2 regions of the Rummeliibacillus sp. NPDC094406 genome follow, and region 1 is predicted to be linked to the other one. Evidence: predicted binding sites of a transcription regulator. Region 1 holds the regulator's gene; the other holds the start of a gene.

Region 1 (3,433 bases):
TCATCTATGATGCAGAAGATACAAATCACATTAGAATGTCCTACTCATATGCATCATTAGATAATTTAAAGGTAGGATTAGACATCTTATATGAAGAAAGTCTTTCGATGATAAAAAACAGTTGTACTCCATAGCATGGAATACAACTGCTTTTTCTTAAAGCTATGTTATTGGATATTGTCGAATTTTTCTCTAAAGCGCTAGCATTAAGTGCACAAAGCTTTCTTACGCTTTGTGTAATCTCTGGCACAATAACAATTCCTTTCGAATATCAATCAAATTTAAGAACGCCTTTTCTTAATGGTAGATATTAAACATTGTGAAATATTAAATGAACTGAAAACTTATTTATCCTGTTCTTCTTCATATTCTTTAAAACGTCTGTGAACAGTTGCTTTACTAATTTGAAAACCTAAGCCATTTAAAGTTGAAGTTATTTCTTCAAAGGTCATGCCTTTTTGTCTTAAGCTAATTATTTGTTCAATAGGCACATCTATCCGGTCTCTGCCTTCCGGATTACCTCGATCCTTCAAATTATTTTCGGGTCTGTATCCATTTTGAACAGCTCTTTTCATACCTCGGCGTATTTTCGCATTATGTAATTTTCGTTGATACTCCTCTACAAGAGCTAAAATTTCAAGCAACATAGTATCCATATCATTCAACTTAATATTGCCGGAATCACTTAAGGTAAATATATCAACATTCATCTTTTGCAATAAATGCAAAACGGCCATTCGTCCATTACCACGTCCTAAACGTGTCTCATCTTGAACAAATAAGGTGAAAATGTGATATTCCTTCATAAACTCTAGTAAATCTAATAAACCTTCACGATCAATATCATAACCACTATGTCTGTCCGTAAATACTTCTGCTACTTCATATCCTTCTGATTTTGCAAAGTCTCTTAGTTCAATCTCTTGTCTTTCTATTGATGTATCTTGTGTTTCCTTTTCTGTGCTTACACGACAATACAATACTGCCTTATTATTCATCATTTTCTGTCACTCGCCAATTCTATTCCTTCATCTTTTGAAATTGATTTTTTATAATCTGGAATAATTAAAGTATGACCAGCTATTATTTTATCGTCAAACATATTGTTTTCATTTTTCACTAAGCGTACCCACTCGTCATTTGATAAATCACCTTTGTATTGATCGGATAATGCCCATAGTGTATCTCCTTCTTGTATTTCAATATTAGTATATTTTGTCGTATCTCTATTTGATATAAAAAGAATGATCATACCAATTGTTACGAATATGATTAGTAATGCTGCATTTTGATTTCTATTAACCCAGTTCATATGAATCTTCCTTCCATCGAATGTTTGTTCGGAATGTATGTTCTCAATATAAACCGAACACTTGTTTTTTGTCAAACACTTTTTCGAACCTACGTTTGCATTTTTTGTTCGGTAATGCTATACTAAATTTAACAATTAGAAGAATACTAAGATAAGAGGTGAATGGATTGAAAAAAGTATCGAAAAGACAAGAAGATATACTTGAATTTATTAAAGAAGAAGTTCGTTCAAAAGGATACCCACCTTCCGTCCGAGAGATTGGCGAAGCTGTAGGATTAGCATCAAGTTCTACTGTCCACGGACATTTAAATAGACTTGAAAGCAAAGGACTTATTCGTCGCGATCCAACAAAACCTCGTGCAATAGAAATTTTGGATCAAGATAATATTTCAAAACAAGGTGTAATGCATGTTCCACTAGTTGGAAAAGTTACTGCTGGTCTGCCGATTACAGCTATTGAAAATATAGAAGAATATTTCCCTATTCCAAACTATTATGGAACTTCAGATGATCATATTTTCATGCTTGAAATCATGGGCGAATCTATGATCGAGGCCGGTATTTTAGACGGCGATTATGTCATAGTAAAACAACAAGCAACAGCCAATAATGGTGATGTTATTGTCGCTATGACAGAAGAAAATGAAGCTACTGTAAAACGCTTCTATAAAGAAGATGGTTTTTTCCGACTCCAACCAGAAAACTCTTCAATGGACCCGATTATTGTAGAAAGTGTCTCTGTTCTTGGGAAAGTGGTTGGTTTATATCGTAACGTTCACTAATCAATCATATGAAAAAGTATCCAAATCTATTCTAATAAGATAGATTTGAATGCTTTTTTATTTTGCGTTATTTGATTTTTACGTTTTAAGACTAAATAATTTTTTGATAAGCATTCAATATGAACAGCTTGAATGGTACCGCCAAAAGTATGATTGATCAAAATGCAATACGGTCGTTTTATACACTTTTCATGCTCTAAAATACGACCGATGATACGTGCTTCATAAATTGTTCCAATTCCCAATTCTGCAAGTATACGGCTATTTCCCTCACCTAAAACTCCCATTAATATTTTTCCTTGTATACCAGATGCATTAATCGTAAAATTCCCGTGGAAAAAGAAAAAGCGTTGAGGCTTAGAGCCCCAACGCTTTATATCTTAATACATTTTCATGTATTGGTCACGTTCCCATTGGTGTACTTGCGTACGGATTATAAACAAAGGTTATTTATAGATACTTATCATTGTTTAATGGCTGATTTTATAGATTTTGTAGCTATATCGATATTTAATAAATGGTGTCATTTTGGTCTGATTTTGGTCTGATTTATACAATATATAAATTATTTTGGTCCGAGAAATATTAAACCTTCCATTTCAAATTTTATTAAACACGGATAATCTACTTGTATTTAACATATCATAAATGCTTGTTTTATCGCAAATGTGTATTTATTGTTTTTTATCTTGTTTCATATTCGTGGTCATTTTGTGGCTTTTGTGGTCATTTTGTGGTCAATCCACTGAAAACTAATTTTAACAATTATAATAGAAGGAACTCCATTTTCAAAAAAATCTATCCATACCTTCTATTTGTTATTATACTATATATTGGAAAGGTGGTTATAATATTGGGCGCAAAAAATAAAGTAATTGCTGGTGATTATCAAGGTAAAAATGTTCTTCACACTTTAGGTATAGTTTCTATTGCTACTAGCCTCTTTAAAACACTTGATCTTACTAAAGAAAATGTAAAAGAATATGAGCTTATAACAGAAGAAACCCGAAAAAGTGCTACATCTGCCGTTGGACGAGCGTTTGTAGGTGGAGTAATTTTAGGACCAGTAGGTTGGTTAGCGGCTCTTAGTGCAAAATCTAAAGGCACACACACAATTGCCATTGAATTTAATGATGGTAAGAAAAGCTTACTTGAAGTTGATGATAAAACTTATAGTTCATTAATGAAGAAATTATTTTAAACTAAAAGCCCCTCTTCCGTATGGTTGAGGGGATAAATATTTTTAACAAGATTTAAATTTCTCTATAATCAATCGGTGAGATATCGACTACTTCTTCCAAATTAATTGGACCACGGATATTTAAGAACGGATCACTAT
Region 2 (3,433 bases), on a different contig from region 1:
GTACTCTCGTTTATAAAAGTGAGCGACAGCTTCCTTTAGTTCAGGTAATCCGCGGAAAGGTGAATATTTATGCAGTTGCGGATTGGCGGTTGCTTCTTGCATTGCTTTTACGATATGTGCTGGTGTAGGCTGATCTGGATTTCCTTGTCCTAGATTAATTACATCTCTTCCTTCTGCAACGGCGTCACTTACTTGTTTAACGAGGTGTGCAAAGAATTGTTTCGGTAAATTTTTTAGTTTTGTTGATAACTCCATAAATATTTCCCTCCAATTGATAATTAAAAGTGCTAAGTCCATGTACTATACATTTGAATTAGATATCGCTAGAATAGAAGAAAATGAATTTTCTGAATTTAAAAATGATTTAGTGAAAATAGTATAACCTTTTTAAGAAAATGTCTATAGGTGGTGCAAAAATGAAGATAGGATGTATTCAATTAAACGTAGCTTTTGGAGATGTTGAAAAAAATTTTACAAGGGCAGAAGCGTTTATTCGAGAAGCGGCTAGTAAAGGAGCAGAGCTCGTTATTTTACCTGAAATGTGGAATACGGGCTATGCATTAGAAAAATTAGAGGAATTAGCAGATGTGAATGGTGAGAGAACGAAGAAATTCCTTCAAGCATTAGCTTCAGAGCTACATATTCATATTGTAGGTGGTTCAGTAGCAACGAAAAAAGTAGACGGATTCTTCAATACAATGTATACAGTGAATCTCCATGGCGAAATAGTTGGCGAGTATGACAAAGCACATTTATTCCGCTTAATGGATGAACACTTACATCTATCTGCGGGTGAGGGGCAAAATAATTTTGAATTGGGAGATTTGCAAGCTGCTGGAGTGATTTGTTATGATATTCGTTTCCCAGAATGGCTTCGTCTTCATGCGTTAAACGGCGCGAAAGTTATATTTGTATCGGCCCAATGGCCAACCCCGAGAATCGATCACTGGAAAGTATTATTGCAGGCACGTGCCATTGAGAATCAATGCTTCATAGTTGCAATTAACCGTATTAGCAATAAAGTAGAAAACTTTAATGGTCAATCAATGGTGATTGAACCATGGGGCGAAGTACTGTGGACAGGTAACGAAGATGAAGAACTTTCCATAGTCGATGTTGATTTCTCGAAAGTGGATGAGGTACGTAAGAAGATTCCAGTGTATGATGATCGACGTCCAGAATTGTATAAGGATATTTTGAAATAAATTCATTGACCCATTTTACTATATCTTAGTAGAGTGGGTTTTTATTTTTAATGAAGTCACATCAAGAAAGAAGATAAAGATTCCTAAATTGGAGACGTCAATTTCACAGGACGTAGATACAATTTAAAATTTCGTGGATTGATTTCCTAAAAACGTAGATAGCCCCTATAAAAATCTCCATCATAGCAATAAAGCCATTCTAAAAACCTTCTCAAAGCAACATATATATAACATAGGTCATATAAAAAATTACTTCACAGGATACTTATAACAAAAACATTGTCGTTTATTGGTAAAGTACGACTTCCTACTTGTCATCTCACTTATCTCATTTTAAAATAAGAACAAATGTTCCTTATGGAGGTGTGCTGTGCTGTATGAAAATCTGCCGAGAAGGTCGGTTATGTGTGTAGATATGCGATGTTTTTATGCTAGCTGTATGGCATCGTGGGCTCATTTAGATGTTGAAAAAGAGGCGATTGCAGTTGTAGGAAACTTTCAGCAAAAAGGGAGTATTGTTCTAGCTGCTTCTCCAATTATGAAGCAACGATTTCAAGTGAAAACAGGAACACGACTATATGAAATACCGAAGCATCCAGATATTCATTTATTTGAACCGAAGATGGAATATTTTGTTCGTATGTCGGTTGAAATTACCAAGCTATTGAATAGTTATGTACCGAAGGAAGCTATTCATGTATATAGCATTGACGAAAGTTTTGTCGACCTTACTGGTACCGAAAAACTGTGGGGAGATCCAGTAGAAACAGCACACCAAATTCAAGATGAACTTTATCGACAATTTGAAATTACAAGTACAGTTGGCATGGGACCGAATATGCTGTTAGCAAAACTTGCACTCGATTTAGATGCGAAAAAAACAGGCTTTGCCAAATGGGATTATGAAGACGTGGAAAAAAAACTGTGGCCAGTTACACCTTTATCGAAGATGTGGGGAATTGGACATCGAACAGAACGAACGCTTAATAATATGGGGATTTTCTCTGTTGGTGATTTAGCTCATGCTGATTTAGCAACACTCGAAAAGCATTTCGGTATTATGGGCAATCAGCTATACTATCATGCTCGGGGCGTCGATTTATCAAAAGTAGGTGAAGCACCACTGATAGAAGGTCAAATTAGTTATGGAAAAAGTCAAATATTGATGCGAGATTACAACACCAAAAAGGAAGTGTTAGCGGTTCTTCTTGAAATGTGTGAGGATGTGGCAAGAAGAGCACGGGAAGCTTATAAAGTAGGACGTACCATTACACTGGGAATTTCTTATAGCAAAAATGCCTTTGGAGGAGGTTTCCAACGTTCGCGCACAATTGATGAAGCAACCAACGATACAATGGTCATTTATCGTGTTTGCCAACAAATATTAAATGAACAATACAATGAACGTCCTGTACGGCAAATTAGTATCAGTATTACAAAACTAGAATCAGAAAATTCCATGCAGCTCAGCTTTTTTGATGCAACTCGTTGGAGGCGTCGTAAACTTGGTGCCACGATGGACCAGCTTCGCACTAACTATGGTTCTTCAGCAGTATTACGGGCTGTATCTTATACAGACGCAGGCACGGCGATTAAGCGCTCCAAATTACTCGGCGGACATAAAAAATAGAAACTGTATATTTATGCATCTGGAAAACAAACGGATTATGCATCTAAGTGAATGTAATATGCAAAAAGGGAAGTTAGTGTGGATAACTCAGCTGTGGATAACTGAAAACAGGGGAAAGATCTTTAGCATAGGCTCTGTTATAGGATATTGTTGATTATTTAATGAATCTTACTAGAACGGAAAGCGTCCACGATGAAAGCAAAACTGATGAAATATCAACAGTATTGTTAAACAAAGCCTTAGCATAAAATTATGCAGACCAAATGAATTTGTAAAGGAGATATCAGCTTGATACGTGATCGAGGGAATATAAAGTGGACTGCGATGATGCTACCAGAACATGTGCAAAGGCTAAGAATTTGGCAACAGGAGACACAGCAGATTGCAAAACCTGCATTTGATGAATGGACATTGCAAGCATTAGAAGAAGAACTAATGCAAGCTTATTACGGCAAGAAAGAAGTATTACTAGAAGTTTGGCATCAGCGAGCAAGTACTCAAAATAGAGGTGTCATTACGGAACTCAAAGGCGAAGAAAAAAAGCTTTGTTTATACGACACCACACAACGTACAAATAATTGGATTGATGTAGAAGTCA

What was found. The regulator LexA, encoded in region 1, represses DNA repair genes until DNA is damaged. The targets are predictions, from matches to a motif close to CGAACATATGTTCG.
Region 2: a site for LexA is predicted at 1,547-1,560, ahead of ACIQ4I_RS14645 (Y-family DNA polymerase). Genes of this name have one in related genera too.

Annotation. Positions count from the first base shown of each region.
Region 1 covers NZ_JBIWGZ010000002.1:139,672-143,104, forward strand. The annotation lists gene ACIQ4I_RS05410 (aminotransferase-like domain-containing protein) at 1-134, shown strand, start outside; gene ACIQ4I_RS05415 (YneB family resolvase-like protein) at 345-1,001, opposite strand; gene yneA (cell division suppressor protein YneA) at 998-1,312, opposite strand; gene lexA (transcriptional repressor LexA) at 1,480-2,094, shown strand; gene ACIQ4I_RS05430 (hypothetical protein) at 2,121-2,381, opposite strand; gene ACIQ4I_RS05435 (hypothetical protein) at 2,948-3,295, shown strand; gene ACIQ4I_RS05440 (YolD-like family protein) at 3,348-3,433, opposite strand, start outside.
Region 2 covers NZ_JBIWGZ010000005.1:175,467-178,899, reverse strand. The annotation lists gene ACIQ4I_RS14655 (pyridoxal phosphate-dependent aminotransferase) at 1-255, opposite strand, end outside; gene ACIQ4I_RS14650 (carbon-nitrogen family hydrolase) at 417-1,205, shown strand; gene ACIQ4I_RS14645 (Y-family DNA polymerase) at 1,579-2,835, shown strand; gene ACIQ4I_RS14640 (YolD-like family protein) at 3,124-3,433, shown strand, end outside.